DNA from 3 places in the Peribacillus simplex NBRC 15720 genome. Region 2 is predicted to be linked to each of the others. Evidence: predicted binding sites of a transcription regulator. Region 2 holds the regulator's gene; each other region holds the start of a gene.
What was found. The regulator Rex, encoded in region 2, represses fermentation and respiration genes when NADH is low (regulators of the CRP and FNR family bind a similar motif). The targets are predictions, from matches to a motif close to TTGTGAAATATTTCACAA.
Positions count from the first base shown of each region.

Region 1 (10,635 bases), 1.2 Mb from region 2:
GCGGGGTGTTAGCCATGAGCGAGCTTAAGGTATTGACGATGGGAGAGGCTATGGCGATGTTCATAGCGGATGAGCCAGGGAATCTTGAAGACTGCTTTAGTTATAAACGTTATGTGGCGGGGGCGGAAACGAATGTAGCGATTGGCCTGTCAAGGTTAGGGGTTAAAACTGCATGGATGAGCAAAGTGGGGGATGATTCGTTCGGGCGCATGATTATGAAAACGCTCACAAATGAGGGGGTGGATGTCTCCAATGTTTTGGTGGATCCACTCAATCCAACTGGGTTCCAGTTAAAATCGAAAGTCGAACAAGGAGATCCGGTCGTTGAGTACTTTAGGAAGAATTCAAGTGCGAGTAAGATTTCCCTGGAGGACTTTCCCCTGGAGAAGCTCCCTTCAACTCAGCACCTGCATTTAACGGGGATACCTCCTGCCATTTCCAGTAGTTTCAGAGAGCTGTCGTGGCAAGTCTTGAATCATATGAAACAAAAGGGTGTAACCGTTTCATTTGATCCAAATCTGCGTCCATCACTCTGGCCGAATGAAAGGGAGATGATCAGCATCGTCAATATGTTTGCGGAAGAGGCGGATTGGCTGCTTCCCGGAATGCAGGAAGGTGAAATTCTTACAGGATACAGCAACAAGGAGGATATCGCCAGTTACTACCTCGAACTCGGCGTTAAGCTTGTGGTGATTAAACTCGGGGAAGAAGGAGCCTACTTTGCGACCCAAAATGAAAGGAAGGAGGTACCTGGTTTTGCCGTAACGGAAGTCGTGGATACCGTAGGGGCAGGAGACGGGTTTGCTGTCGGGGTAATTAGCGCTTTACTGGAAGGGGCATCGTATGAAGAAGCAGTTTTACGCGGAAATGCGATAGGGGCTAAGGCCGTGATGTCTCCCGGAGATCACGAAGGCCTCCCTAATATGGAAGAGCTAGAACACTTTATGAAAAAAGGAGTGCTTCAATCATGTCTCAATTACAAGTAGCTTCGAGAAAAAGGTGGATGAGATTGATCCCCCTAGTGTTCATCACATACAGTCTTGCATATCTCGACCGTGCCAACTATGGGTTTGGAGTAGCGGGAGGAATGGGGGAAGACCTTAATATCACAGCCGGGGTATCTTCCTTTCTGGCCGCGCTGTTTTTCCTTGGTTATTTCTTCTTTCAAGTTCCAGGTGCACATTATGCAGAAAAGAAAAGTGCCAAGATCCTGATTTTTTGGAGCTTGATTCTCTGGGGAGGACTGGCCACATTGACGGGGATGGCGACAAGTGTGGCATGGCTCTATCCGATTCGCTTCCTGCTTGGTGTTGTTGAAAGCGCTGTTATGCCTGCGATGCTCGTTTTCCTTAGCCACTGGTTCCTAAAAGAAGAACGTTCCCGGGCCAACACCTTTTTGATTCTGGGGAATCCTGTTACTGTATTGTGGATGTCGATCCTTTCCGGCTACCTATTGAAGGCATTCGACTGGAGATGGCTGTTCATCATTGAAGGACTTCCGGCTGTCCTGTGGGCGTTTATCTGGTATAAGCTCGCCAATGACCGTCCCAAAGATGCCAAGTGGCTTACAAATCAGGAAAAGCAAGATATGGAAGCGACCCTCCAGAAAGAACAGGCTGCATTAAAACCTGTAAAAAATTATAGGGAAGCTTTTAAGTCAAAGCAGGTCATCGTGCTCAGTATCCAATACTTCATGTGGAGCATCGGGGTTTATGGGTTCGTCATGTGGCTGCCGTCCATTATTAAACAGGCGTCGAACATGGATATAGTGGCAACGGGCTGGCTTTCATCCGGACCTTATTTGTTAGCGGTCATATCGATGCTGGCACTATCCTATTTTTCGGATAAAACATTAAATCGGAAAACGTTCGTTTGGACATCGCTGCTTGTCGGGGCAATCGCATTCTTCGGGTCCTTCATGCTCGGCACATCGAATTTCTGGCTTTCATATGCCCTGTTGGTCATTGCAGGCGGTGCGATGTATGCCCCGTATGGACCGTTCTTTGCCATCATTCCTGAAATCCTTCCAAGAAATGTGGCTGGCGGAGCAATGGCCCTGATCAATAGCATGGGGGCGCTTGGCTCATTTGTAGGTGCCTATTTCGTCGGATATTTAAACGGATTGACCGGCGGGCCTGGAGCATCCTATATTTTCATGGCGGGATCTTTATTGATTTCAGCGTTACTCACATTGATGGTTAAAAAGCCTGCGGTTACGCCAGTCAAGCAAATGGAGGTGGTTTCGTCTTGAAGATTCAGCTGGCGTTGGATCGCATGAATATGGAGGAAGCCATTGAAATGGCACGAAGCGTGGAAGCCTCGATTGATTGGATTGAGGTGGGGACTTCTCTGATTAAAGAGTTCGGAGTGAACAGCATCAAAGAAATGAAAAATCACTTTCCTGAAAAAAAAATCATTGCCGACATGAAGACGATGGACAATGCGGCTTATGAAATGGATCTTTGCTTTCAAAGCGGGGCTGATGTAGCTACGGTAATGGGGGCTGCATCGGATGTAACCATCCAAAAATGCCTGGAAAAAGCGTGTGAATACAAGGGGCAGATCATGATTGATTTATTGAATGTATCCGATACCCGGCTTGATCAATTACGGATTTACAGTCAGGCAATATTCTGTGAGCATGTAAGCAAGGACAGCCAGGAGAATTCAGGTCATGCCATGATCAATATGAGAAATCATGCTGGGTCCATGAGAGCTGCAGCAGGAGGGATCACTCTTTCGTCCTTGCCTGTTATGATCAGGAAGGGGCTTGATGTCATTATCATTGGCTCGGCGATTACAAAAGCAAAGTATCCAGCAGAAGCTGCCCGTCTAATTAAGGAAACGGTGAATGGGGAGAAAGGTGTGAAGGAAGTTTGAAAAAGGAAATTGCGGTTATTTTAGAAGAAATGAACGGTGTATTTCACAAAATGGACGGAGGGGAAACGGATGCGCTCCTAAAAAATTTACGGTCTGACACCAGGATCTTCATCGTGGGTGAAGGCAGATCGGGCTTCATGGCCAAAGCCTTTGCGATGAGATTGATGCACCTTGGCTTAAACGTCTATGCAGTCGGGGAAACGATTACTCCTTCTATTGCAAAAGACGATCTGATCATAGCCATTAGCGGGAGCGGCTCGACCAAAAGTGTGATATCGGTTGCGGCAAAAGGCAGGGAAGTGGGATGCAAGGTGTTTTCGATCACGACTAATGACCAATCGGATTTAGCGAATGTCTCTCATGAGGTCTTGGTGATTCCGGCTGCAACGAAAAATCGCTTGGAACATGAAACGAAAAGCGTCCAGCCGTTAAGTTCATTGTTTGATCAATGTGTACATGTTTTATGTGATGCAGTATGCTTGGACTATTCATTAACCCAGTCCATAAGCCACGAGCTTACTTATTCCAAACATAGTAATGTAGAGTGAAATATGGCGGGCTCCTTCAGTGGGGGCCCGCCTTTTTTGAAACGAAAAATGCCCTTATTTCCAAACGGGAATAAAGGGCATGTACCGTGACATGTCACGGCGATAATAAATTAATAAGCTAGGCTGAATAGGGCTTTGATGTGTGTTAGATAGCGAACATTACTTGCTTCTTTCATCAATGTAGCCGGCAGACCTTTAAGGGACGTGTTATTGGCCCCAACGGTTGCCACCGCATCCTTACGGCCAAGGCTCGCAAGTGTACCTGAGTTTACAGGTGAAAATTCTTCAAGTTTCTTGCCTTCAAAGGCTGCATATAGGTTGTATCCAACAAGCTCGCCCATTTGCCAAGCATTTTGTGCAGTAGGAGCGTATGGACGTCCGCCTTCTGGAGGGAAAGCAACGGCGCTGTCCCCGACAACGAATACGTCATTATGGGATTTGGATTGCAAGAACTCATTAACGGTTGCTTTACCGCGATCCACTTCAAGGCCTGATTCGCCTACGATAGGAAGAGCCGCAACTCCGCCTGTCCAAACAAGCGTATTGGCAGTTATCGTTTGTCCGTCTTTCAATTCGATTTGATTTCCTTTAACACCCGTTACAGGCAGACCTGTCAAGAATTCAACGCCGCGTGCTTCCAAGCTTGTCATCGCACGTTCGATTAAGTGATCAGGCAGGACCGGAAGAATTTTTGGACCAGCTTCAACAAGCTTGATTTTCAAATCCTTGAAGTCCACTCCGAACTTTTTAGCGATTTTAGGGAAATGATCCACGATTTCACCGATTAACTCAACGCCCGTCAATCCGCCGCCGCCGATCACGATGGTTGCGTCCGCTTCATTATTGGTTTGTGCATATTCGCGGATGCGATCTTCGATATGTTTGTAAATCTTGTTTGCATCATTTACGGATTTCAAGACCATGCTGTTTTCCTCAAGTCCCGGAATGCCGAAGAATCCTGTTTGGCTTCCCAAAGCAACAACCAGGGCATCATAAGATAAAGTGGAACCATTGGCAAGTTTCACTTCTTTGTTATCGACTGAGAAAGACTCCACTTTGGAAATGATAAGGTCGATATCTTTTCCTTTGAAAAGCTTTTCCAAAGGAATGGAAACGGCTTGTTCAGAAATGGATCCGCCTGCAAGACGGTGTAATTCGGTGATGATTTGGTGCGTTGAAAATTGATTCACCACTGTAACCTGAACTTCATCTTTATTGTAATATTCACGTACGGATAAGGCAGATAGTAATCCTGCGTAACCTGCACCTAAGATGATGATTTGTTTTGACATAGTTAATCCCCCGTCCTTACTGATTGAAAGTTTATCAAATTATTTTTGGTTATTACGTTCTGAAGAGACCTCAAGAAAAGCTTGGGCGAAACGGAAAAGTTTTTGTGCTTGCGGATCTTTCATCATCCTTAACAGACCGAAAAGACCGATCACATCATTATTCACTTCAGCACGATCCTTAGCTTCGATGGCATTAGCCGCAAGCCCTTTTACTGAATGTACTACAGGTGTCGCGATCTCCGAAATGGCGCTGACCGTATCATTTTTCAAAACATCATCAGTCGCAACCGATTGAGCGAAATCATAAGACTTTGTTAAAATATTCACTAATTCAGTCAGTTTTGGTAACTGCTCAACTAAAGTGTTCAATGATTCCTGAACCTCAGGCTTTAATAATTGGTCCAGTACATCTAATTGTTTTTGGCGGGCATTAAGTTGTTCAGTTTGTGATTGGGTAATCGTTTCTGACATATCCAATTCTCCTTTGCATTAAGCATTTTGTTGATATAAATAGAAAAACTTGTAAAATATTACACAATGTGTGACAAGAAGAAATACTAACAAAAATGTAATAAAAGCTATCCTATAGTATATCCCTTTAGTTCCATGAAAACAGCTGATTTTTTAAAAAAGATCCATAAAATAATCATTTCCTGCTTTTTCGAAGTACAAATTCCAAAGAGAGATACCATTTTTCCCCTAAATTGGACTTTAAGAGGTTGTCTATCATCGTCCCCCTATCATACATATTTCCATCTTGATTTGCCATCCTAAAATGATGGAGGTGAAAAAATGTGACTGATTCAGAATCTAAACTTACAGAAGAGAATAATGATAAGAAGCTTCATAAACTGGTTGGCAGTATGGAGTATACTAAAGCGCAACTTTTGGAAGGTATGAATGGAATTTCTGAAGTTTACCTCAAAAACAGTGAGGAAGGCACATCGGAAACACCTGATAAATAAGATTGTTGTGTAAGCATAGCGAAACATTTATGTTTACTTAAAATATCAAAACCAACCGAAAACAATGGCTTGAGGAAAACATTCAAAGCGTTGAAGATAAATTCGCCAATGGCGAGCTGGATAGTCTGGATGTCATTCGACAGTATGGGTCATCATCGAATATGCAACGAATAAAGTCCTTCCAGAATCAACAAAACAGTTAGTGAATCCATGAAAACCCGTTCATTGGCTTATTGGAAGTGACGTGAAAAAGATTCCGAATTCATTCGGAACCTTTTTCATCAGCACATTTTTAATGGAAGCCCATCAATTCCCTCACATGTTTACAATTTTCTTTTGAAGTGAGCATTTCCAAGAGCGTAAAGGCCACATCGAATGCTGTGGAAGGATTGTAGGATGTAATGATATTGTCCGTGATGACAATCGGTTCATTAACGACAATCGCACCAAAATCTTTTAGCTGCCCCTGTCTCTTACTGGTTGGATGGTTGTACGTAGTGGCCTTTCTTCCATCCAATATCCCGCTTTTTCCTAATGGGAGAGAACCTACACAAATGGTTGCTATGATTTTGTTCTTGTTATGAAAATACTTGATCACATCAAGAAACCTCTGATCATAGGCATCCTCATAGAAACCGGCTTCTTCAAAACCTCCTGGAATGGCCAAAGCATCGAAGTCATCAAGGTTCACTTGATCGATAGTCAATTCGGGCTGCACGATGAAATTCCATGTGCATTTCAATTGTTCATGAAGTCCCACCGTAACCAGATCAGTGGTACCATCACCCTCTAATTTATTCCAGCCCAATACATCCGTAAACACACTTGCTTCAACCGCTTCGAATCCATTGGATAGCAGCATCAATACTTTTTTCATAGCAGCATCCCCCTTATTTATATTTGTATTTATTATATAAAATTGAAATTGCCTAATACATACGATAAATTATGTAATCATCTCGCTTCTGTTTATTTTATAATGTATTTAATGGATTTTTATTAATAATAAAAAGTGGGAGTGATTGAAATGGATCGAACGGACAAAAAGATACTTTCCTTGCTGGAGAATAATGGGCGCATGTCCATGAAAGAACTGGCACATGAAGTTTCCTTAACGGCTCCAGCAACGAAAGAACGTGTGAATAAATTAGAGGAAAGCGGAGTGATAAAAGGATATAAAACCGAAATATCACTTGAAAAACTTGATAGGAGCATAACGGCATTCATATTATTCGAAACGGATAGATGCAAAGACTTTTATCAATTTAGCTTGAACCATCCGGAAGTACTGGAATGCCACCGGTTAGCCGGTCAATACAGTTATTTGATTAAAATTAGTACATTTTCCATGGAAACGCTGGAGGACTTCGTTGATGAAGCCATTAAATATGGGAAATCGTCCACCCACCTGATATTTTCTTCTGCATCGAAAAATGTTTTTTCAGGCGAGAAGATGTAACCGGTTTTTACCCATTTACATCTTTAATATGAGCAATCAGCAGGAAAAAACTTCACCTATATAGAAAGTAATTAGTAACAAAAATCACAGTTGGAAGTTCAAAAAGGGAGTGGAGAAGGGTGAGTTTTGTTTATGAGGAAGAAAAAATAATGGAATTCCTTTTGCAGAATAAAAGTGAATTTGAAGAATATCTTTTATCAGAAGCTGTCAATGTCAGGGATAAAATCGAAGAAATTCTGCTGATTGGAAATGTCGACCTTTTGAATAATGCACATAAGCTCATCCGATATATAGTGGAACAGAATGAAACGGATATGATTACCTTTGCCGAACAAGAGGGAGTTACATGGGCCACCCACTCCTTGACGCTTTCATTCAAGCTGGAATGGATTCAGGCCCTCCGCAGAACTCTTTGGACCTTTCTTTATAAGTTCGAAAGTGCAAAAGTAGTGTTTAGTGAATCCAAGACCTTTTTTGAATTAGAGAAAAAAGTGAATGAAAAGGTTGATGTATTTCTTAAATCCTTTTTCGTCAGTTACTCCGATTACAAAGATAAATTGATCCTGGCTCAGCAAAACTTGGTGGAAAATCTATCCGTCCCAATCATTCCAGTCAATTCCACCACCTGTGTCCTTCCGTTAATTGGGACAATCGATTATTCACGAATACGGATAATTGAGGAAAAAGTATTGATGGAGATAGGGAAGCTGCGGATACAGACCTTGATCTTGGATTTATCCGGTATCATTGAAATGGAAGTTGAAATGATCAATGATTTAATGAAAATCCTCGATGGAACGGCAATGATGGGGTGTAAAGCTGTTGTGACTGGATTACGCCCTGAAGTTGTTACGAAAATGATCCGTTCAGGGGTTCAGGTAGATAATAAAGCAGAAACAAAAGGGACGCTGCAGCAGGCCTTGAAGGACTATCTTGTAATCACCTAAATCGTGAAGTGGGAGTCGCTATGTTTTGGTGACTTTTTTTTGTGGGTAATTTGGGATATTAAGGGAATTTATTTGTTGTTTTTTTCGACTCGAATAAGTAAATGGAATGGGGAACGGATGCTCCGAACAAACCAAATCTAGGTTCCAGTTGATTTCAGAAATCCGCTCCCTTTCCGCCGACTGTCTGCCAAGCCTCATCAAAGCAAGCGTCTGTGGGGTCTCGACTAGCCAGTTATTCGGCAGGAGTGTCGCAAATTTCTTAAATGGAACCCTCCAAAGAAGGTTTTCGTTTCACTTCAGCAAGGAATAGACATATGTATCATGAGGGATGCCGTTTTGGTAAATATAACTCCTTAATATTCCTTCCTGGATGAAGCCCAGCTTAAGCAACAGCTCACTTGATGGACTGTTTTCCAGAAAAACGACCGCGCCAATGCGGGTTAAATCAAGGTCGTTGAAACCGTAAGCGATAATTTCTCTAAGAGCTTCTGACGCATATCCTTTCCGCCAATGTGCAGGATGGATTTCATATCCGATTTCCGCCCGTCTGTATTTGGGACTGTGGGCATGAAAGCCGATAGTGCCAATTAATTCTTGCGTATCTTTTCTTTCAATTCCCCATCGAACCGCCCGTTTTTCAAGATAGTTTTTCGCAAAGGATGCTACAATATCATTCGCCTGTTCGATATTTTCCAATGAATCCTGCCCATAAAAGCGGGTGACTTCATCTTTTGATAAACATTGGAATAGAGCTTCCGCATCACTTTCACGAATTTCCCGTAATCGTAACCTTTCCGTGTTCAATACAGGAAACATAGTATTCCCTCCTCATATATCAGTTTTATATCTATTCGGTCTCCACGAGATTTTTCCTTTATTTTGAAGTGCCTATTTTGCCGGTATTTTCGGGAGTAATCGGACAAGCTAACATTAGCAGGCATTAAACATTTATTGAATTTAAGGGGAGATAGATCATGGGAAAAAAACATCGTAACCGTACCGGTTCACCGAAAAAGAATAACCATATTCCGAAAGCGGACATCATTGCAGAACATGAAGCACACGGTAAGGAATTTTCTGCAAATAAACGAAAGAACGGTCCTGGTTCCAATTCAGATTGAGTAATCTTAGTGACCGCTCTTGCCTTTAAAGGGCAGGGCGGTTATTTGTGTTTCTTGCCATCAAACGGTTCATCCTATATCTTAAAGAATGAAGAAGCATTGAAGGGAGTTAGGATGATGAAAGCACTTGTCTTTGATAATTTTGGCGGACCGGAAGTCCTGTCTGTAAGGGAAATTGCAGAACCTGAACATTCAAAATCAGCCGTGATCGTTCGAATGAAAGCGATCGGCTTGAATTTTGCTGATATATATAGAAGGAAAGGGAATTATCATTTGGTGGGTGATCCCCCATTCATTTTAGGTTATGAAGGGGCCGGTGTCATCGAATATGTCGGGGAAGATGTCTATCATGTGAAAGCCGGTGATCGTGTCGGGTTCGCTGATGTTCCCCATGCCAATGCGGAGCTGGTTTCTGTTCCAGCTGATAAACTGTTACCTCTGCCTGAGGGCATTTCCTTTGAAACGGCCGCAACCGTTTTACTTCAAGGATTGACTGCCCAATATTTAACTCATGACAGCCATTCAGTTACAGAAGGGGAAACCATTCTGGTCCATGCCGCTGCAGGTGGAGTCGGTCAATTAATGACACAGATGATCAGGATGAAGGGCGGTCAGGTCATTGGCTTGACCTCATCAAATGATAAAGCGGCTGTTGCCAAACAAATGGGTGCGGATCATGTTTTCCTTTACGGATCTGACTGGGTGGATTCCATTAAGGATGTAACCGGCGGTAAAGGCGTTGATGTCGTTTATGAATCAGTGGGCCAAACCTTGATGGATAGTTTCGAGGCGACCAAGACTGGAGGGACTGTGGTGTTTTTTGGTATGGCAGGCGGTGATCCAGAGAAAATCGACCCTAGAATGTTAATGGATACATCCAAGGCATTAATAGGTGGAGACCTTTGGAACGTCCTGACTACCCATGAAGAACGGACAAGAAGAACAGCAGAGCTGTTCCAATGGATTCTGTCAGGGAAAATCCTCATCAAGGAACCGACTCTTTTTTCGTTGGAAAATGGGGCGGATGCACATAGACTTCTTGAAGGCCGGGAAAGTTCGGGGAAAATATTATTAATACCATAACGAGTCATGTGGGCTTTCCATTTTAAATGGGGGCCCATTTCCTTTACCCGAATAGTGGCCTGCCGCATTCAACACCTTATTCATATTGATGATCAGAACCTTTTTTAGTTCCTTTATATAGACCCTTTCTAAGACCCTTAGAATAACTCCATAATAAATGCCTTTGCCCTTACAGGGGTTATGGCCTGCCGTCAAAACAACATGCTGCCCAAGTTCCCTTATTCACAAGATCCATATTCAATACACGAATTCAGAGGAGAAATCCACAGTGGGCCAATCACCAAACCACAATCGTCATTCTGCAATTCACAGTCGGCTTTCGTTACAAGCAAAAAAAAGA
Region 1 covers NZ_CP017704.1:3,503,168-3,513,802, forward strand. Annotated here, with positions in the region: gene BS1321_RS16920 (sugar phosphate isomerase/epimerase family protein) at 1-28, shown strand, start outside; gene BS1321_RS16925 (sugar kinase) at 15-986, shown strand; gene BS1321_RS16930 (MFS transporter) at 968-2,251, shown strand; gene hxlA (3-hexulose-6-phosphate synthase) at 2,248-2,880, shown strand; gene hxlB (6-phospho-3-hexuloisomerase) at 2,877-3,428, shown strand; gene BS1321_RS16945 (NAD(P)/FAD-dependent oxidoreductase) at 3,539-4,720, opposite strand; gene BS1321_RS16950 (helical membrane plugin domain-containing protein) at 4,760-5,191, opposite strand; gene BS1321_RS27550 (hypothetical protein) at 5,515-5,685, shown strand; gene BS1321_RS16955 (DJ-1/PfpI family protein) at 5,978-6,562, opposite strand; gene BS1321_RS16960 (Lrp/AsnC family transcriptional regulator) at 6,713-7,144, shown strand; gene BS1321_RS16965 (STAS domain-containing protein) at 7,264-8,091, shown strand; gene BS1321_RS16970 (GNAT family N-acetyltransferase) at 8,383-8,907, opposite strand; gene BS1321_RS27875 (hypothetical protein) at 9,066-9,212, shown strand; gene BS1321_RS16975 (quinone oxidoreductase family protein) at 9,330-10,295, shown strand.
Region 1: BS1321_RS16950 (helical membrane plugin domain-containing protein) is a predicted target of Rex. The motif match lies at 5,241-5,258, and genes of this name have one in related genera.

Region 2 (10,635 bases):
CCCAGGCGACTGTTTAGCAAAAACACAGGTCTCTGCGAAGCCGCAAGGCGAAGTATAGGGGCTGACACCTGCCCGGTGCTGGAAGGTTAAGGGGAGAGGTTAGCGCAAGCGAAGCTTTGAACCGAAGCCCCAGTAAACGGCGGCCGTAACTATAACGGTCCTAAGGTAGCGAAATTCCTTGTCGGGTAAGTTCCGACCCGCACGAAAGGTGTAACGATCTGGGCACTGTCTCAACGAGAGACTCGGTGAAATTATAGTACCTGTGAAGATGCAGGTTACCCGCGACAGGACGGAAAGACCCCGTGGAGCTTTACTGCAGCCTGATATTGAATTTTGGTACAGCTTGTACAGGATAGGTAGGAGCCTGAGAAGCCGGAGCGCTAGCTTCGGTGGAGGCGTTGGTGGGATACTACCCTGGCTGTATTGAAATTCTAACCCGCGCCCCTTATCGGGGTGGGAGACAGTGTCAGGTGGGCAGTTTGACTGGGGCGGTCGCCTCCTAAAGAGTAACGGAGGCGCCCAAAGGTTCCCTCAGAATGGTTGGAAATCATTCGTAGAGTGTAAAGGCACAAGGGAGCTTGACTGCGAGACCTACAAGTCGAGCAGGGACGAAAGTCGGGCTTAGTGATCCGGTGGTTCCGCATGGAAGGGCCATCGCTCAACGGATAAAAGCTACCCCGGGGATAACAGGCTTATCTCCCCCAAGAGTCCACATCGACGGGGAGGTTTGGCACCTCGATGTCGGCTCATCGCATCCTGGGGCTGTAGTCGGTCCCAAGGGTTGGGCTGTTCGCCCATTAAAGCGGTACGCGAGCTGGGTTCAGAACGTCGTGAGACAGTTCGGTCCCTATCCGTCGCGGGCGCAGGAAATTTGAGAGGAGCTGTCCTTAGTACGAGAGGACCGGGATGGACGCACCGCTGGTGTACCAGTTGTCTTGCCAAAGGCATAGCTGGGTAGCTACGTGCGGACGGGATAAGTGCTGAAAGCATCTAAGCATGAAGCCCCCCTCAAGATGAGATTTCCCATGGCGCAAGCTAGTAAGATCCCTGAAAGATGATCAGGTTGATAGGTCAGAGGTGGAAGCGTGGCGACATGTGGAGCTGACTGATACTAATAGATCGAGGACTTAACCAACGCTTTAAAAAAATGAAATACCTTCTTATTATCTAGTTTTGAAGGAACAACGTTCCTTTTATGTTTGGTGGCGATAGCGAAGAGGTCACACCCGTTCCCATTCCGAACACGGCAGTTAAGCTCTTCAGCGCCGATGGTAGTTGGGGGTTTCCCCCTGTGAGAGTAGGACGCCGCCAAGCTATAATCTTTGTATTCTTTTTGAGTAAATGGGAATACTTAATTTATAAAAGTAACATTTATACCGTCGCGGGGTGGAGCAGTCCGGTAGCTCGTCGGGCTCATAACCCGAAGGTCGCAGGTTCAAATCCTGTCCCCGCAATCATGAAAAAAACGAAACTTAGGTTTCGTTTTTTTGTTTTATCTGAAATACCTTCTAATATTATCTAGTTTTGAAGGAATGAAATTTTCTTCTTGCATTCTGATCTCATACATGATATGATAATGGATGTAATGTAAAAAAGATATAATGTTTGGTGGCGATAGCGAAGAGGTCACACCCGTTCCCATTCCGAACACGGCAGTTAAGCTCTTCAGCGCCGATGGTAGTTGGGGGTTTCCCCCTGTGAGAGTAGGACGCCGCCAAGCTATAATCTTTGTATTCTTTTTGAGTAAATGGGAATACTTAATTTATAAAAGTAACATTTATACCGTCGCGGGGTGGAGCAGTCCGGTAGCTCGTCGGGCTCATAACCCGAAGGTCGCAGGTTCAAATCCTGTCCCCGCAATCATGAAAAAAACGAAACTTAGGTTTCGTTTTTTTGTTTTATCTGAAATTCGAATAATTATGTCCCTAACTTATTTGTTTCTTCTTTTGAAACAAGGTAAACTACATATAGAATGGTTGTTGTTCCATAATATTGCGTTTATGGTACTCGACATGAACTATAGGACGTTTTCCTAATAATGATAAAGGTGATTGATATATGCAACATGTTGAATTGATTTCTCAGAATGAGGAAGAAACAGCGCAATTTGCGCATAAATTGGCACAAAAGCTTTCGAGTGGAGATGTGCTGGCTTTAGAAGGTGACTTGGGTGCAGGGAAGACGGCATTCACAAAAGTGCTGGCTAAAGGATTAGGTGTTACCAGAATGGTGAATAGCCCTACCTTTACTATAATAAAGGAGTACATGGGTCGCTTGCCTTTATATCATATGGATGTCTATAGGGTAAGTGAATCCGAAGAAGATTTAGGCTTTGATGAATATTTTGATGGTTATGGTGTGACTGTCGTTGAATGGGCCCATTTAATAAAGGATCACCTTCCAGAGGAAATCTTGACCATTTATATTTATCGTCTGGGCGATACAAGCAGGCGTATTGTTTTGGAAGCCAAAGGCGAACGATATGTAAAGTTATGTAAGGAGATTATTTGATGAAGGTTTTAGCTATAGATACATCGAATTTTACATTAGGGATTGCACTGGTTAACGGGAGTCAAGTAATTGGCGAGTATACGACGAACTTAAAGAAAAATCATTCGGTGCGGGTAATGCCAGCAATTGAAACGTTGCTGAGGGATTGTGATACTAAACCGAAGGAATTGACTAAGATAGTGGTCGCTCAAGGTCCAGGCTCCTATACAGGGGTCAGGATTGGAGTGACGATTGCGAAAAGCTTGGCCTGGACGCTTCAGATTCCGTTATCAGGTGTTTCCAGCTTAGAGGTTTTAGCTGCTAATGGACGTTATTTTAACGGGTTGATATCTCCCTTATTCGATGCAAGAAGAGGGCAGATTTATACTGGATTATATGAAATGGAAAAGGATTCTCTAAAGACAGTCATTGAAGATTGTAATATACTATCCTCTGATTGGGCGATTCAATTGAAGGAATTAAATCGTCCTGTTTTATTTGTTGGTCAAGATGTGGACATCCATCGGGATGCAATTACGGATGCATTAGGCGAATTAGCGGTATTTGCTCCAGTACAGTCATATAATTCAAGGCCAAGCGAACTGGCCTTTATTGGCCTTGATAAGACTGAAGTGGATGTTCACCAGTTTGTACCGAATTATATCCGGATGGCTGAAGCAGAAGCTAAGTGGCTTGAACAGCAGGGGAAATAAACAAGGAAAGCGACCGATTATTATGAGTAAAACATTGACGTTCCGAAAGATGAATACGGAAGATATCGACCAAGTGCTTAATGTGGAAAAGCAGTCCTTTACTTTACCTTGGAGCCGGGAAGCCTTTTTTAATGAATTGAATCATAATCAATATGCTGTATACATGGTGATAGAGGATGAAGGGAACATTGCCGGTTATTGCGGTGCATGGATCGTCATTGATGAATCGCACATTACCAATATAGCGATATTACCTGAATACCGAGGGCAAAAGCTTGGAGAAGCTTTGCTCAGGAAGATGATTGAAATCTCCATTTCGATGGGTGTGGTGAGGATGACGCTTGAGGTCCGTGTCAGTAATGCAGTAGCCATTTCGCTTTATGAAAAACTAGGTTTCCAAAAGGGTGGAATCCGAAAAAATTATTATACAGACAATCAAGAAGATGCTTATGTTATGTGGGTGAATTTTTCATGAAAAAAGATCAATTTATATTAGGAATTGAAACGAGCTGCGATGAAACTGCGGCAGCTGTCATAAAAAATGGAACGGAGATACTGAGTAATGTCGTGGCTTCACAAATCGAAAGCCATAAACGTTTTGGCGGTGTCGTCCCAGAAATAGCATCCCGTCATCATGTAGAACAAATTACGATTGTTCTTGAAGAAGCACTGCTACAAGCCGGTGTTACATATGAAGACTTGGATGCCATTGCCGTTACAGAAGGTCCCGGACTTGTAGGGGCACTATTAATAGGTGTGAATGCGGCGAAGGCTGTAGCTTTCGCACATGGAATCCCGATTGTCGGTACGCATCATATCGCGGGTCATATCTATGCAAATCGACTTATTCAGGAGATCGAATATCCTGCGCTTTCTTTGGTCGTTTCGGGAGGTCATACGGAATTGGTGCTTTTAGAAGAACCGGGTTCGTTCAAGGTGATAGGGGAGACGCGGGATGATGCAGCAGGAGAGGCGTATGATAAAGTGGCTCGAACCTTGGGGCTCCCTTATCCTGGTGGGCCTCATATCGATAGGCTTGCACAAGAAGGCTCACCATCTTTGAAACTGCCTCGGGCATGGTTGGATGGCAGCTATGACTTTTCTTTCAGCGGGTTGAAATCAGCTGTGATCAACACTTTGCATAATGCAGAACAGCGCGGGGAAAAAATTGAACCTAAAGATTTAGCTGCAAGTTTCCAAGCAAGCGTCATAGAAGTGCTTGTAATGAAAGCTGTAAAGGCTGCAAAGGAATATAATGTGAAGCAGGTATTGCTTGCTGGAGGAGTTGCGGCAAATAAAGGCCTTAGGGAAGCATTAACGGAAGCTTTTAATGATTTACCTATGGATATATCCATTCCGCCCCTCTATCTTTGTACGGACAATGCCGCCATGATCGGTGCTGCTGGCAGTGTCATGTTTGAAAAGGGAAAACGATCTGGTTTGGACTTGAACGGAAATCCTGGATTGGATATAGAAGCATTTTAATTGACGAGAAGGCAGGATCCCAAACTTCGGAATCCTGTCTTTTTTGTCCTGTTAATAAAAAAATAGAATATTCTGTGGATAAAGTTTTTTTGATAATCATAATGCATGTGTATAAAGTGGTGTTTTTGTGGATAAGTGGATATGTTTCTGTGGATAATGTGTATAACTCAAATTAATGGCTAATGAGCGGTAAGTGATTTGTTAACAAGTTTGTGGATAACTTTCGTGAAACAGTTTAATTGGAAAAGAAAAGACCGAGTCATTTGACTCGGTCAATTGTCATTCTTCCAGTTCAGCCCATTCTTCGAGAAGCTGGTCCAAACTTTCCTGTGCATTATCAAGCTTTGCTTGGACTTCCATTACTTTTTCGTGATCCTGGAAAACATTTGGATCACAAAGGAGGTCATTATATTCGTTTATTTCGGTTTCAAGAAGCTCCATGGCTGTCTCGATTTCCTCAATGCGACGTTTTCGCTGGCGTTCAGCTTTTTTTGCTTCTTTATCAATTTTGTAATTTGTTTTTTCTACGGCTGTATCTAATGTTTTCGCCTGATCCTGCTGTTCAAGTGCTTGGATTTCCGCTTGCTCCTGTTTCTTCTCTAAATAGTAATCATAATCACCGAGGAATTCTTCATTGCCGTCTTTGGAGAGTTCTATCACTTTCGTTGCTATCCGATTTATGAAATAACGGTCATGTGAAACGAATAGAATAGTTCCCGGATAATCGATCAATGCGTTTTCAAGCACCAATTTACTATCGAGGTCCAAATGGTTTGTTGGTTCATCAAGAATTAAAAAATTCCCTTTTTCCATCATCATTTTGGCTAGCGCAAGCCGAGCCTTTTCGCCCCCGCTTAGTGTGGAAACGATTTTCAAAACATCGTCCCCGCTAAATAGGAAATTACCGAGTACGGTGCGAATGTCCTTTTCCGGTTTAAGGGGATAGTCGTCCCATAATTCATTGAGTACGCGTTTATTGGAAACAAGGTTAGCTTGTTCTTGATCGTAGTAGCTGACTTCTACGTTCGTTCCAAAACGGAAGTCCCCAGAAAGTGCAGGCAGATTAGAGATGATCGTTTTCAGTAACGTTGATTTTCCGACTCCATTTGGGCCAACAAGAGCTATGCTCTCTCCTTTTGTCATCCGGGAATTTATATTCTTTGATACAGTTTCCCCTTCGTATCCGATAGCCAGGTCCTGAAGGTGGAGTACTTCATTTCCGCTTTGCCTTTCAATTTGAAAAGAAAAATTCGCGGATTTTTCATCACCTTGCGGCTTGTCCAATAGATCCATCTTTTCGAGCTGTTTGCGTCTGCTTTGTGCTCTTTTCGTGGTGGAAGCCCTTGTGATATTACGTTGGACAAAGTCGCGAAGCTTTTCAATTTCCCCTTGTTGCTTCTCGAACAGTTTCATGTCCCGCTCATAATCTTCCGCTTTTCCCTCTAGGTAAGAACTATAATTACCATGGTATTTTTTCATGTTATTCCGGGAAATCTCATATACCAGGTTTACTACTTTATCTAAAAAATAACGGTCATGGGAAACAATAAGGACAGCTCCCTGGTAGCTTTGTAAATATTGTTCAAGCCAAGAGAGGGTTTCGATATCCAAATGGTTCGTCGGCTCATCCAGAATCAATATATCCGGTTTCCTTAAAAGCAGTTTTCCTAATGCAAGCCTTGTTTTTTGCCCACCGCTTAAAGTGGAAATTGGGGTAGAATAGTCAAAGTCAGCAAACTGAAGTCCATGCAATACGGAACGGATATCCGCTTCATATTGATAACCGCCCTTCTCTTTGAATGCCACCATCAAAGTGTCGTATTCATTCAGCACTTTTTGGTAAATTGTTTCGTTTTCAAAGATGTCAGGTCTGGCCATATCAGCCTCAAGGCGACGCAGTTCCTTTTCTTGCTCTATAAGGTCCGTGAATACAGTCAGCATCTCATCCCAAATGGTCAGTTCGGATTCCAATCCCGTATCCTGGGCCATATAGCCGATGGTGACGCCTTTTGGTTTGATTATTTCACCGCCATCATGGGAAAGCTGCCCGGCTATGATTTTTAGCAAAGTGGATTTACCGGCGCCATTTCGGCCGACAAGTGCAATTCGATCTTTATTTTGAACTTCGAGCTTCATATTTGATAAAATAAGTTCAGCTCCATAATATTTCGATAGTTGATTGATTTGTAATAAAATCATAGATTTCACCTCAATTGATTATTGTTAGTGTAACGTATTTTAGTTATTATCGGCAACAGCTTGGTTCCAAGCTAAAAGAAAAGCTGTTACATAAAGTGGAATAATAGTGTATGATTTAGGAGGGGTTACTTAAATGGGAAACTTAACGCATTTTAATGAACAGGGCAGGGCCAAAATGGTCGATGTGAGTGCTAAGCCTGAAACAACCCGGACGGCAGTAGCTCAATCGAGCATTTTATTGAATGATGAAATATATGAATTGGTCACGAACCAGAAAATGAAAAAAGGTGATGTACTGGCTGTTGCACAAGTTGCAGGAATAATGGCCAGCAAAAATACATCCAATATAATTCCGATGTGCCATCCCATTGCTCTGCAAGGGGTCAATATAGCCTTTGATTGGGAAAAAGAAGAACAAGGATATAGGCTTAGGATTGAAACGGAAGCTAAGACAAAAGGGAGTACAGGTGTTGAAATGGAAGCGTTAACAGCTGCATCCGTGACTGCCTTGACTGTTTATGACATGTGTAAGGCCCTTGATAAGGGAATGGTGATCGGGCCTACATTCTTAGTGGAGAAAACAGGCGGAGTTTCCAGTAACGATTATAAAAGACAAGTAAAACAAACAGATAGAGATTAAGTTGAAAAGCATGTGTGAAGGCGGGGAAGAACAATGAACCATGACCCAAAGATACCGCAGGCGACAGCCAAAAGGTTGCCATTGTATTATCGATTTTTAAAGAACTTACATTCCTCAGGCAAACAAAGAGTTTCTTCGGCAGAGCTAAGCGAAGCTGTAAAAGTGGATTCTGCTACCATTCGCCGTGATTTTTCCTACTTTGGCGCGCTTGGGAAAAAAGGCTACGGCTACAATGTCAATTATTTATTATCCTTCTTTAGAAAAACACTAGATCAAGATGAATTGACCAAAGTCGCTTTAATCGGGGTAGGAAATTTAGGAACCGCTTTTTTAAATTACAATTTCATGAAAAATAATAATACTAAAATTGAAATGGCTTTCGAAGTTTCTGAAGAAAAGGTCGGCAAGCGAATAGCTGATGTGCCCATCTATCATATGGATCAAAACGATACACTATTGCAGGAAAATAATATTACTGCGGCTATATTGACAGTGCCTGCACAGGTAGCCCAGACAATAACCGATCGTTTAGTCAAAGCTGATATAAAAGGAATATTGAATTTTACTCCTGCACGGCTGACCGTGCCTCCATCCATAAGGGTTCACCACATTGACCTGGCGGTAGAGCTTCAGTCGCTCATCTACTTCCTGAAACATTATCCTGTAGTGGAAGAAGCTGCAATAGAGGAATGAAAAAACACTGCATCATTGCATCGTTCAGTTTGTATACAAAAGGGGTGCGGAATTTTTTAATTCCGCACCCCTTTTGAAATTTTGGCCCGAGGTTAATTAAAGGCTGCCAAAATTTTACGAACCAAATCGTTCACTGGCACCAGTTGGACTAAAGTAATCAAATCAAGTTGAGCTATATAGAATAAAAAGCATCCTCATCACTTCAAGTTTTAATCCTTCTATTTTAAAGAGACTGTAGGAGAAAGGGGTTCATAAAACGTATCTTTCATCAAATGCTGATCCCGAACCAACTGGTCCAAAGCAAAACCTTCAATTCCTAAGGTATGGTTTCTATCTAAATTTTATAACGAAGTTGATTGGAGAGGAAGGTGCGAGACACCTGCGGGAAAAGCGCGTACCTGGAGCGGAAATCAACGTCCAAATTGTAAAAGCCATAAAAAAACTGTAGACAAACTCAACTTTCATCGAGTTTGTCTACAGTCTGAACGCTGCATCATTGCAGCTTTTTTTTATTTTTTCTTATTTTTTTGTGCGGCTTTAATCTTAAAGTGCAGCATGATCATGCGTAATCCCGATCCAAAGTCAAGAGTTGCAATAAGGACAAGTATGTAGGCAAAGATTCCCCATCCGGAAGAATTGACGGTTTGAATCGCGATAGCTGTAAAAAGAGCTCCTAAGCCTGCATAGATGATGCCCATGAATAATGGTGATTGACGTTTCATAATAAACCTCCGATGAAGGCCTGTGCAGTATCTAGCATCTTCTCAATATCCTCCCGATATACCACTTGAAGGATGATAACAAGCGTATTCATTGCAATATGAGCGCTCATGGAAACGAGAATGCGGCCTGTTTTTGCATAAAGGAAAGCAAAGGTGAAGCCCATTGCTGTATATAAAAGAAGATGTTCAAATTCACCATGCGCCAAGCCGAAAATAACTGAGCTGATTAAAGCTGAAATAAAGAAGTTAAAGCGTTTATGAAGTGATCCGAAAATGATTTTCCGGAAAATTAATTCTTCCAATATAGGTCCAATTACTGAAGTGACGAAAATGACCATGGGGACTTTGTAAATGAGTGAAATGAGTTGCTGCGTATTTTCAGATTCAGACTCCACCCCAAGCATTTGTTCAATGCTGCCGGCAATGCTTTGCGCAAAAAGAGCCATGAAAACTCCTGCAATTGACCATAATACGGACATGGGAACGGAAGTTTGATTTCTCGTGTCCAACTTTTCCCTCATATCTTTTCTCATTAAAAAAAGAATCAAGAATAAAGCAGCGAGAAAACTGAAAACTATCCAGTATGCTGCAGACTTCACTTCGAGTTCATCAGCCGGCATTCCGGTATAAGACCCGATCAGCATGAAAATGGGTACCCCAACAATACTGGATAATTGCATGGCAATATAAGTGATGATGACGAACCAATATTCTTTTTTCAAAAATGAAAACTCCTTTTATTTAGTCACCCATTCCGCTTGGAACGTTCCTGATATGGGGACCATCTATAAACGCATACTCCAAAATGGTATCAAATATTGAGGCAGAACTCCACTTAAAGGTACCCCCTAATAAAACATTTCAATTACTTGGTTAAGGAAATCATTATGCTAAAGTAGTATACCCGTAATTTATCAGAAATTAATAAAAAATTTTCAATAAGATACTTGCAAAAAAGGCTCGGTTTATTTAATATTATAAATGTGTTAGCACTCGATGATGAAGAGTGCTAATAATCATGAAACAAATTATCAAGAGAATATGAGGAGGTTGTTTCACTTGTTAAAACCATTAGGTGATCGCGTTATTATTGAACTAGTTCAAACTGAAGAAAAAACTGCAAGCGGTATTGTTCTTCCTGATACTGCTAAAGAAAAGCCACAAGAAGGTAAGGTAGTAGCAGTTGGTACTGGCCGTGTCCTTGAAAATGGCGAACGTGTTGCTTTAGAGGTTGCCCAAGGCGATCTAATTATCTTCTCAAAATATGCAGGTACTGAAGTTAAATACGAAGACACTGAATACTTAATTTTACGTGAAAGCGACATTCTAGCTGTTATCGGCTAATTATACATCATACTTAACTGAACGAAAATTTTCTTAAAATTTTAGGGAGGTACTTATAAATGGCTAAAGAAATTAAATTTAGTGAAGAAGCTCGCCGCTCCATGCTTCGTGGTGTGGACGCACTTGCAGATGCAGTTAAAGTAACGCTTGGACCAAAAGGTCGTAACGTGGTTCTTGAGAAAAAATTCGGTTCACCGCTTATCACAAATGACGGTGTGACGATCGCTAAAGAAATCGAATTAGAAGATGCATTCGAAAACATGGGTGCGAAATTGGTTGCTGAAGTAGCAAGCAAAACAAACGACGTAGCTGGTGACGGTACAACTACTGCAACGGTTCTTGCTCAAGC
Region 2 covers NZ_CP017704.1:2,264,634-2,275,268, reverse strand. Annotated here, with positions in the region: rRNA gene BS1321_RS10730 (23S ribosomal RNA) at 1-1,135, shown strand, start outside; rRNA gene rrf (5S ribosomal RNA) at 1,199-1,314, shown strand; tRNA gene BS1321_RS10720 (tRNA-Met) at 1,381-1,454, shown strand; rRNA gene rrf (5S ribosomal RNA) at 1,605-1,720, shown strand; tRNA gene BS1321_RS10710 (tRNA-Met) at 1,787-1,860, shown strand; gene tsaE (tRNA (adenosine(37)-N6)-threonylcarbamoyltransferase complex ATPase subunit type 1 TsaE) at 2,059-2,511, shown strand; gene tsaB (tRNA (adenosine(37)-N6)-threonylcarbamoyltransferase complex dimerization subunit type 1 TsaB) at 2,511-3,203, shown strand; gene rimI (ribosomal protein S18-alanine N-acetyltransferase) at 3,226-3,678, shown strand; gene tsaD (tRNA (adenosine(37)-N6)-threonylcarbamoyltransferase complex transferase subunit TsaD) at 3,675-4,688, shown strand; gene BS1321_RS10685 (ABC transporter ATP-binding protein) at 4,968-6,887, opposite strand; gene moaC (cyclic pyranopterin monophosphate synthase MoaC) at 7,021-7,527, shown strand; gene BS1321_RS10675 (redox-sensing transcriptional repressor Rex) at 7,561-8,220, shown strand; gene BS1321_RS10670 (YdiK family protein) at 8,730-8,942, opposite strand; gene BS1321_RS10665 (CPBP family intramembrane glutamic endopeptidase) at 8,939-9,664, opposite strand; gene groES (co-chaperone GroES) at 10,002-10,286, shown strand; gene groL (chaperonin GroEL) at 10,346-10,635, shown strand, end outside.

Region 3 (10,635 bases), 210 kb from region 2:
GATGCCACTCTTTAAAGAATTGATATATACGGTGTGATCGATATTCAGAATACCTTTCTTACAGCCAGCTCCCTAATTGTCTCGATCATCCTCTTCTTTGCTGTCTCAAGGATATTTTTCTTAAAGGACAAATGGTTACTGAACTAAACATGACGCACTGAATCATCGGCGCGTCTTTTATTCACTCGAACTTAATTCCATGAAAATCATTCGTTTCCCACAATCATGGAATCCACCTTATTACCGGCTTGAAACATTCATAACCCAAAAAACCTCCCTTTTCAAGGAGGTCACTAAACGCTCATACTCAAAAGAACTCGTGATATAATGCCTGAATTGCCGTCTCTTCGTTATGCCCTTTCACACCGAACATCATGCTTACCTCCGAAGACCCCTGATTGATCATCTCAATATTCACCTTTGCTTCTGCCAAGGCTTTTGACGCTCTTGCCGTTGTACCGACATTATGACGCATTCCTTCCCCTACAACCATTATCAAGGCAAGATCGTGCTCCACATTCACTTCATCGGCATGAAGCTCTTTCTTGATTCGTGAAATGATTTTTTTCTCGGCTTCACCCTTCATCTGGTCCTGCCTTAGAATAAGCGTCACATCATCAATGCCTGATGGAATATGCTCATATGAAACTCCATAATCTTCAAGGATGTGCAGCAGTTTCCGGCCAAAACCAACTTCCCGGTTCATCAAATATTTGCTAATGTAAATACTGCAAAATCCTTTATCACTTGCTATTCCAATAACCGGCCCGTTCGTATTATCCCGTGTACTCACAATGCGGGTCCCTTGTGCCGCCGGATTGTTCGTATTCTGGATATGGACAGGTATTCCCGCACGGAATGCAGGTATCAGCGCCTCATCATGAAATACCGAGAAACCTGCATAAGAAAGCTCCCGCATTTCACGATAGGTTAATTCCCGGATTCCCTTGGGATTGGAAACCACATTTGGATTCACCGCATAAACGGCATCCACGTCCGTAAAGTTCTCATACAAATCAGCTTTGACCCCATTCGCAAGAATCGAACCCGTAATATCGGAACCGCTCCTTGAGAAGGTTAAAACATCACCATCTAACGTATACCCGAAGAACCCTGGGAATACTACGATTCCAGGCTCATCACGCAGAGCATATAACCGATCATAAGACTCTGGTAGCACTTTGGTAAATCCACCTTCATCCGTTACGATCAAGCCAGCCTTCTTCGGATTTATATATTGTGCTTCTACCCCACGGCTTTGGAAATAACCTGCGACAAGCTTCGCATTATTATCTTCGCCACTGGCCTTCAAGGCATCCAAATAGCGCTTCGGGTTAGTTTGGTCTGCATGTAACAGTGCCATTAAATTTTCATGAATCCCAGTGATGACACTCTCGGATATATCAAGCTCTTCAGCAATGCTCGCATAGCGGGATACGACATCTTCTATCAAATACTCTCCGTTATCCCCGCGCAGCTGCTGTTCTGCAGCCCCTATCAATAAATCCGTCACCTTTATATCATCGGAATTGCGTTTCCCTGGAGCCGAAACGACTACAATCTTTCTCTCTGGATCAGAAACAACAATTTCGAATACCTTCCTCAACTGTTCACCTGATGCAAGTGAACTTCCGCCAAACTTTGCAACTTTCATCTCGACATCCCCTATTTTCGTAAATATTCTGTCAAAATCAACTCTCCCTATTATTACGCTTTTTCGCGAAACAATCAAGTGTGAATTCCATTATAGGAGGACATTTGTATTTTTTAAAAGGACAAAGCGGCAGGACCACCGATCGAGAATGGCTAAAAACAAAAAAAGACAACGGGCATATGCCCATTGTCTTTCGTATTCTTTAGCGATTATCGACTGTTTCCGGGTATAAATCATGGTTCATCAAGCGGTAATCTGCCATTTCCTCATACTTCGTACCTGGTTTCCCATAATTTGTGTAAGGGTCGATGGAAATTCCGCCCCTAGGTGTAAACTTGCCCCAGACTTCAATATATTTAGGATCCATCAATTCGATTAAATCATTCATGATGATGTTCATGCAGTCTTCATGGAAATCACCGTGATTGCGGAAGCTGAATAAATAAAGTTTCAAAGACTTGCTTTCCACCATTTTCACACTGGGAATATAGCTGATGTAAATGGTTGCAAAATCCGGCTGGCCCGTTATCGGACATAAGCTAGTGAATTCCGGGCAATTGAATTTGACGAAATAATCCCGGTTCGGATGCTTGTTATCGAATGACTCAAGGATTTCAGGTGCATAGTCAAATGTATATTTTGTTCCTTGATTCCCAAGCAGTGTGATATCTTTTTTTAATTCTTCTTCTTTTCTTCCAGACATTAAAAGTCCTCCTAATCCCAGGTTACAGGGAGATTCATAAAGTGGGCCTCTATATAACAAAAACCATATCTCCTCAAAGATATGGTTGATTCGCGAAAAATATCAAAGCCATAGTTTTTTTAAGAGGGTGATGCTATGAACCTCTCCCGTTTATCGGGAAATATTTTAAAATTGTCATAGTTAATATAGAAAAAAATATCTAATCTGTCAATCATACTTTTTAAATTTGGTTTGATTCCTGCATGCTTTCAGCTTAAAATGTAGAAGAAGTTTATCCTACATGAAGGAAGAGATTAAGTCAATGTGGATTTTTGCAGCGCTCATCACGAGTTTATGTTTCGGAATCAATAACAGCATTTTTAAATGGAGTAGCGGAAAAGGTTACTCAAAGGTACATATCCAATTTTTCTTTTATTTTTCAGCATTCATTTTGTCTATATTTTATGGAGTACTTGTGGATGGTTTGCACCTGAACTGGCTGTCTATCATGCTTGGTGCAGCCATTGGGGTACTGAACGCTAATGGTAATCTCCAGATGGCAAGCGCCTTTGAAAAAGGGCCGGCAAGCTTGACATCTCCATTAATCGCAGCGAATGCAATATTCCCCATTCTCTGTGCAGCTTTAATTTTTCACGAACATATTTCTTCCTTGCAGTGGAGTGGAATTGTCTGCATGTTTCTCGCTACCTTAGTCATTCAGTATACACCTAATGCTAAAGGTAACCACCAATATGTCCCTTGGATAATGCACACATTATTATCCATCTTATCTTTTGGTGTGCTCGGCATTCTAATGACGACATCAACACGTCTTCATTTAAACTCCCTCGATATCCTAGTATCAATGTACGGAGGAGGAATGCTTTATCTTCTTTCGGTGCTGGCCTTTAAAAATGAAAAAATCAAGCTAAATGAAGTCAAAATCGGTTCCTTAGTAGGCTTATTAAGCACCATTGGCTATGGATGTTATTTCTTTGCGTTGAACACCGGCATCGCAAGCATCATTTTCCCTGTCGTCAGCCTGAACTGTTTGGTTGTCGTATTCGCTGGATGTTATTTATTCAAGGAAAAACTAAAAACCTATCAAATTGCCGGCGTACTTGCTGCATTAATCGGTATTATATTAACTAAAATATGAATATAGTTCATTTGCAAAAAACGACCTGGCTGTCATGTGCACACAAGCCAGGTCGTTTGAATTTGGCCGGGAAGTCGGGTTGGTCAAAAAAAAGTGTTGACACATCCCAAAAAATATCAGATAATTTTGAATATTAATTCTTTAGATTTTACAGCTTTTGAAATGTTTGAAAAATCCTCTGCCACGGGTATTAAAGAAATAGGTATAACCACCTCATTTAATTCTGAATTAAGAAAGGAAAGATGCATAATGGTAAAAGTTACAGTAACAGTTGATTTCCAAGGAAAATCTTATCAAACAAATGTCCTTACTAAACCGGGTACTGATCATGAAGTAATTTTACAACAAGCCCTTCATCAAGTTGAAAAACAATGGAAAGCATAAAAAGGCAGGCATCGTAATAGATACCTGCTTTTTTATTACCATTTAATAATTTCCAAAATACTATTCATATGCACTATTAAAGAACCTCTTACAGCAATTCCCTCACTTTTAATTATTTTTCCAAAATACACTAAAATACAAGGCTTTCAGTGTGGACGTTAACCTCTCAATCTGAATAACAAGTAATTCAGAATTTTTTATAATGAAAAAAGTACCTAAATGAAAGGGGATTACACAATAAAAGAATTATAAAAAAGGACGGTCTTTTTAAGGACCGTCGTCTTAATGTACTTTTAAGCTAAATTACTTATTAATGGCACGGAACGTTCTTGGAGGCTATCGGAAAACAAACTATAAGAAATGACTTTCTTCTTGTATTGTTTAACTACATCCACTTGGTCATTGTAAATGTACACAAATAACCTAACATCCTTTTTACCTCTTTTAGTATCAATGACCAATGGAGACCCACTATTTCCGGGATGCAAAAACAATTGCTCGTTCCCTGGGAAAATATGATTTTTTTTCAAAAATCTAGCGTTATTAAAATAATTAATACCTTGAATTTTTTCTTCACCTTCCAAACGTTTTCCTTCAAAGGTTACGATCGCATTCTCGTCACTAATTTCAGAGTGTATTTTAAATTTGCTGATAATCCAATTAACTGCATCAGTTGGAAGACAGGAAACCAATATTTTTAACAAACTCAAGATAATTGTCAAAATCAAAACCGGCAATGTCAATTTCATCATCTCCGCCACGTTTATGAATTAATTCTTATATCGCTTATTATATCAAAAGGACTGACAGTTTTTCTTAGAGAATGTGTCGTTCTATTAACGTTTTACTTAGTAAAACCTTGCACTTAAACGCAAGGGCGCACTCCAAAGGGGGAAATTTTTCTTTTAATAAATATAATGTTCCGAAATGGTTATACTAAACAAAATGGGTCATCCACATCCTTCATAACCATACAAATTTCTATGAATGAAGTGGATAAAGCGGTATATGTTTTCAACTATTAAACACAAAAAAACTGGGCGTCATCAAGACGCCCAGTTTTCCGGAATAGATTATTGATATCCCCAAACCATTGTTAGCAATGTACCGAAAATCGTAACCAATGCAACGAACAATCCGTAATAAACGTTTGTGTAAATCGATGCTTTATCTTCAGACTCTCCTGCGTGCATGAACATAACAAATTGAAGTGCAGCTTGCATGAAAGCTGTAACGAGTAGAATGATCACAGCCATTTTAAGTGAGAGATCAAACACAATAACTGATAGTGCGACCAAAGTCAGGATTAGTGAAAAAGCAAATCCCATAACTTGGCCCCGTGGGAATAATTCTTTCATATTACATCATTCCTTTCAGGTAGACGAAACTGAAGATGAAAATCCAGACAACGTCCAAGAAATGCCAGTAAAGTGAAAAGATGAAAGCCTTGTTTGTTGTTTGTGGAGTCATACCACGCTTTTTAATCTGCATGATGATGAAGGTTCCCCAGAATAAACCAAGTGTAACGTGAGCTCCATGCGTACCTAGTAATGTGAACAAACTAGATAAGAAAGCACTTGTTTGAATGGTTGCTCCTTCATGTACATACTCCACGAATTCATAAATTTCGACTCCCAAGAAGCCTAAACCAAGAATAAGGGTGATAATGAAGAAACCAATCGTTGCTTTCTGCCTGCCAAGTCTCATTGCATTGATTCCAAGACCTATGGTAAAACTACTAGTTAAAAGAAAGATTGTTTGAAACATTAGGGTTGGGACTTTAAAAAGATGTTCCCCTGTTGGACCATTTCCAGTTCCATCAACTAATACAAAATAAGTGGCGAACAGTGTAGCGAAAAGAGCTATTTCTGCCCCCAAGAAAATCCAGAATCCAAAAATCTTTAAGCGATTTTCTTCCGTGCTATATTCTAGTGGCAGCGAGTTATCTATTTTCATTACTTAGCACCTCGCAATTTATTTTCAGTTTCTTCGATCTCTTCAACAGAGATATAACGTCCGTGATCTTTTTCGAATGAACGGTGAATCATACAAGCAAAGATACCGATCGTTGCAATGATTGCAATGATCCACATGCTGAATACCATTGCAAAGCCCCAAACGAAGAAGATACAGCTCATGATAAACGGCACGCCACTGTTATTTGGCATATGAATCTTTTCTACTTTACCGCCAAATAATTTAAAGCCTTTTTTCTTTGAATCCCAGAATGCTTCTGTAGAATCAACTGTTGGCACAACTGCAAAGTTATATTCAGGGATTGGTGTATGTGTAGCCCACTCAAGAGAACGTGCATCCCATGGATCGTTTGAAATATTTCTTGATGCATAACGAGTGCTCCAATAGATATTGTACACAATTAGTGCAAAACCTATTGCCAAGCCAATCGCTCCAACGAAAGAGAGCATATTCAATGGACCATACCCTGTTGATTCAGAGTACGTATACATACGACGTGCCTGCCCATCTAAACCAGTGATGAACATCGGGAAGAATGTTACATTAAAGCCGATTGTAATGAACCAGAACGACCATTTCCCAATTTTTTCGCTCAACATGAAACCGAACATTTTTGGCCACCAGTACGTGAAACCAGCAAGTACGGCAAATACAGTACCAGGGATTAAAACGTAGTGGAAGTGAGCTACTAAGAACATTGTATTATGGTATTGGTAGTCAGCACTTGCCATTGCAAGCATAACCCCTGTTACCCCACCGAGCGTGAAAATCGGAATGAAAGCTAAAGAGTATAGCATTGGAACGGTAAAAACGATTTTACCTTTCCAAAGTGTGAACAACCAGTTGAAAATCTTAACACCAGTCGGGACGGCAATTGCCATCGTGGTAATCGAGAAGATACCATTAACCATTGCACCGTGACCCATTGTATAGAAATGGTGAGCCCATACAATGAAAGATAGAGTAGAAATAGCTACCATGGAGATAACCATCGAATTATACCCGTACAGGTTACGACGTGCAAATGTTGAAATGATTTCACTGTAAATACCGAAAGCTGGAAGAATTACTATATAAACTTCAGGATGTCCCCAAACCCAGAACAAGTTAGCCCAAAGCATATCGCTACCGCCATTGGCCATCGTAAAGAATTGAGTTCCGAATAGACGATCCATAGTCATCAACGCAAGTGCCACTGTCAATACAGGGAAAGCGAAAACGATAATGAAGTTTGTGATCAAGATAGACCATGTGAACATTGGCATTTTCATTAAGTTCATGCCAGGTGCTCTCATTTTCAAGATTGTTACGATAAAGTTAATACCAGTCAGTAATGTACCGATACCAGCTATTTGAAGTGCAATCGCATAATAGTTGGAACCTACTGATTCACTGAAATCATTACTTGCCAGTGGGAAGTAAGATGTCCAACCTGCATCAGGCGAACCACCGACTACGAAAGAGATGTTAAATAGCATTGCCCCCATGAAGAATAACCAGAAGCTTACTGCGTTTAGACGTGGGAATGCTACGTCACGCGCTCCAATTTGCAATGGTGTGACAATGTTCATTAACCCAATGATAAATGGCATAGCCATGAACAGGATCATGACGACCCCGTGTGTTGTAAATACCTCATTATAATGCTGTCCATCCAAAAGACCGTTATCTGGAATAGCCGTTTGAGCACGCATCATAAGAGCATCGACGCCACCACGGAAGAGCATAAGCAGTGCTGCCAAGATGTACATGATACCAATACGTTTATGGTCAACCGTTGTTAACCACTCACGCCATAAGTAACCCCATTTTTTAAAATAGGTAATTCCGGCAACAACCGCAATCATGGTTAAGCCAATGGCAACCATGGATGCATAAATCGCAGGACTTGGATGAGGTACGGCAAATCGATCAAAGTAATCCATACTTTTGTGACTCCTTTCAGGAAAATATTCCTTATCTTGTAAACCTAGAAATTTTATCTTACGAAATTAATTCTTAGTGATCATGATTCATGTTGCTGTGTTCTGAATGTTCCTCGTGTGAATCCTTGGAATCATTTTCTTCAGTATCAGAAGATCCGTGGTTACCATGACCAGCATGTTCCCCTTCAGGAGCTGGAGAAAACTCTAAGTGAGTTCCAGTGTAAGTGGATTGGCCCACATGACCAGGTTTTAATAATTCATTGAATTTTTCCTCAGTAATCGGTTTAGCAGTAGCTTTAATTTCATCTACCCACTTATCGTATTCTTTTGCTGAAAGTACATTAACGTTGAACGTTTGCTGAGCAAAACCTGAACCACTGAAGTTTGAATTTCGACCCATATACTCTCCTGGTACATCAGCTGCTAAATGCAACGTATTTACCATGTTCGACATCGCGTATTTTTGTCCTCCAAGTTGCGGAATCCAGAAACTGGAGATTGGACCGTATGAGTAAAGTTTAAATTCAATTGGTCGGTCAGTAGGTAAAAACAGATAGTTGACTGTTTCGATATCTTCTTCCGGATAACTAAAATGCCACTTCCAGTTAGAAGATGAAGCATAAATAACTAATGGTTCTTGATCTGCATATCCTTTAGGTGTTGCCTCAACTTCATTTGTTGTTTTAACAGTAACAACGGATAGGAAAGCGACGATCAAAATTGGGATCGCAACCCAAATTATTTCAAGAACCTTACTTCCTTCAATATGAGGCGGTTCATAATCATCACGTTGTTTGGAAGCACGATACTTCATTATCATGAAGATATACAGTACCATAACGACAAGGACGACAAAGGCCATTGTCCATATCGAAATCATAATAACATCTGCTTGTGTTGCAGCTACTGGCCCTTTAGGGTCCAAGACCATTAATGGGTTATCGCAACCGGTTAGCACAGTGGCAATTGTAAAAAGTATAGTTAATAGAGCCCATTTTATTTTCATAGTACTACCCCTTTCTTACATAATAAAATTCCAATTGGTAATTATTCGGACAAAGTGTTACCATGTTCACAAACCCGACATACCAATATTAATCCCAAGTCTAAAAAAAGACAATACAAAGTGACATCTGTCACATAAAGTTCAATAAAAAGCAGTAAGAAGATGGTAAATGAACAGAAATGTTCGAAAATCTTCAGCAAATGAAATATAATAAATGTTTAATAAATTACCTATGGAAAATCCACTTATCAGTACTAGATTGCAATAGTACCGGTCACTTCCCGTTTAATATTACTCTAATATAATGAAATAAAATTTCCACATTATATTCACGTATATATTACCTCAAAACTTCTTAAGATTATGAATTATATTACCTATCCTGTTAATTAGATATATATCGTAGTAAAACGTGATTTAAAACGGATTTTCTTCACTCGGCCATGGAAGTTGGCAAATGGTTGCCGCATTGTACAAAATGCTATATTCATGCTTCAATCCCCTTATGACCCAACACTGGTCAATATTATATATATATAAGGAAACAACGAGTGTGAAATGTAATTGATTCTTTCTTCTCGCATTACTTATTGACCTAACAGTATTCCTAAAGTGGTCATGGGTGGAAATAATTCAGGTGTCAGTCAAACTTGTTGCAACTATAGTCAAGTTGTTTATCAATCAATTTCAGTAGGACAGGACAAAAACTATTTTGGATCAATCAACTCCGACTTTTGGAAACTCACTACTCAAAACCCCATATTGATAACGGAATCCCTTTTGTATCATCAAGTAAAAGTACATAAAAAAAACCACGAGAAAAGGACTTTTTAAAAGTGTCCTTTTCTCGTGGATATAGTTCAAAATATAATGTGAAAACTTCCTGGCGTTCAGGCAGTTTGGTTTGAATGTCCAAGCACATCGTATGTATTTCAAAGGGTTGCTGAAATATATTTTTGGTACATAACGAGTGCAATATATTGTATTGAATTAAAAAGTAGCCAACTGCCAAGTCCTACACAAAATGAAAGCGCATTCAATCATTCAGATCAGGTTGATTCAAATTCTTTAGAAAGGCGAACAGCTCAGCTGGTTATGTTCATTCATGTTAGTTAAGCTGATGTTAGAATGCCAGTTCATTAAGCTACATACCTGGTTTAGTTACTGAATTCTGTACTTCTTTTTGTTTGAGGTTTAGCATTTGATTTAATTTTTATGATTTTAGTCGTTTCCGGTTCAATTCTTTTACCTTTATGTGTATTCATTACCATTTCTTCTGTCAGGACAAAAAATATACCAACTAGAAAAATTGCAGCTGCGCTTAGTGTGATGGCAATTCCAACAGCGGTAAATATATAATCCTTATTGTAATCGCTTACAAAGAAACTTAAAGCAAAAATAATAATTCCGATTACACAACCTGTGCCCGATACCCATTTCACTGCATCTAACATCTTCTGATTAGCTTCCATAATTTCATCCCCTTTCTTTCTATTTTATGACATTTCACAAATTTGTCAAATCTTTTCTATTTTTTAACATATCCACGATGAAAACCTTGACAAATAGAGGCCGGCACTATTCACTTTTAGGTACTAAAGACTATATGAAAGTTCTTCAAAAACAGTGCAAATACACTATCTATTTTTCCGATATTAACCTTTTGTATATTATTAAAAACTTCTCAACTGCCAATTAAAAGACCCCTGATGAATAATCAGGGGTCTAACCACTTTCTATGGTTTTTGCAAGGTTAACGTTATCGTTTTCTCTTCAGTGCCTCGATATACTTTAACCTTTACTTTATCGCCGATTTTCTTATCTGTATATAAGTACTTCCTTAATGCA
Region 3 covers NZ_CP017704.1:2,051,036-2,061,670, forward strand. Annotated here, with positions in the region: gene BS1321_RS27455 (GHKL domain-containing protein) at 1-8, opposite strand, end outside; gene BS1321_RS09735 (aspartate kinase) at 308-1,654, opposite strand; gene queF (preQ(1) synthase) at 1,857-2,357, opposite strand; PreQ1 riboswitch class I at 2,462-2,507, opposite strand; gene BS1321_RS09745 (DMT family transporter) at 2,638-3,495, shown strand; gene BS1321_RS28125 (BA3454 family stress response protein) at 3,589-3,879, shown strand; gene BS1321_RS09755 (YfmQ family protein) at 4,173-4,628, opposite strand; gene qoxD (cytochrome aa3 quinol oxidase subunit IV) at 4,953-5,237, opposite strand; gene qoxC (cytochrome aa3 quinol oxidase subunit III) at 5,239-5,835, opposite strand; gene qoxB (cytochrome aa3 quinol oxidase subunit I) at 5,835-7,781, opposite strand; gene qoxA (cytochrome aa3 quinol oxidase subunit II) at 7,855-8,787, opposite strand; gene BS1321_RS09780 (hypothetical protein) at 9,945-10,259, opposite strand; gene BS1321_RS09785 (S1C family serine protease) at 10,524-10,635, opposite strand, start outside.
Region 3: qoxA (cytochrome aa3 quinol oxidase subunit II) is a predicted target of Rex. The motif match lies at 8,906-8,923, and genes of this name have one in related genera.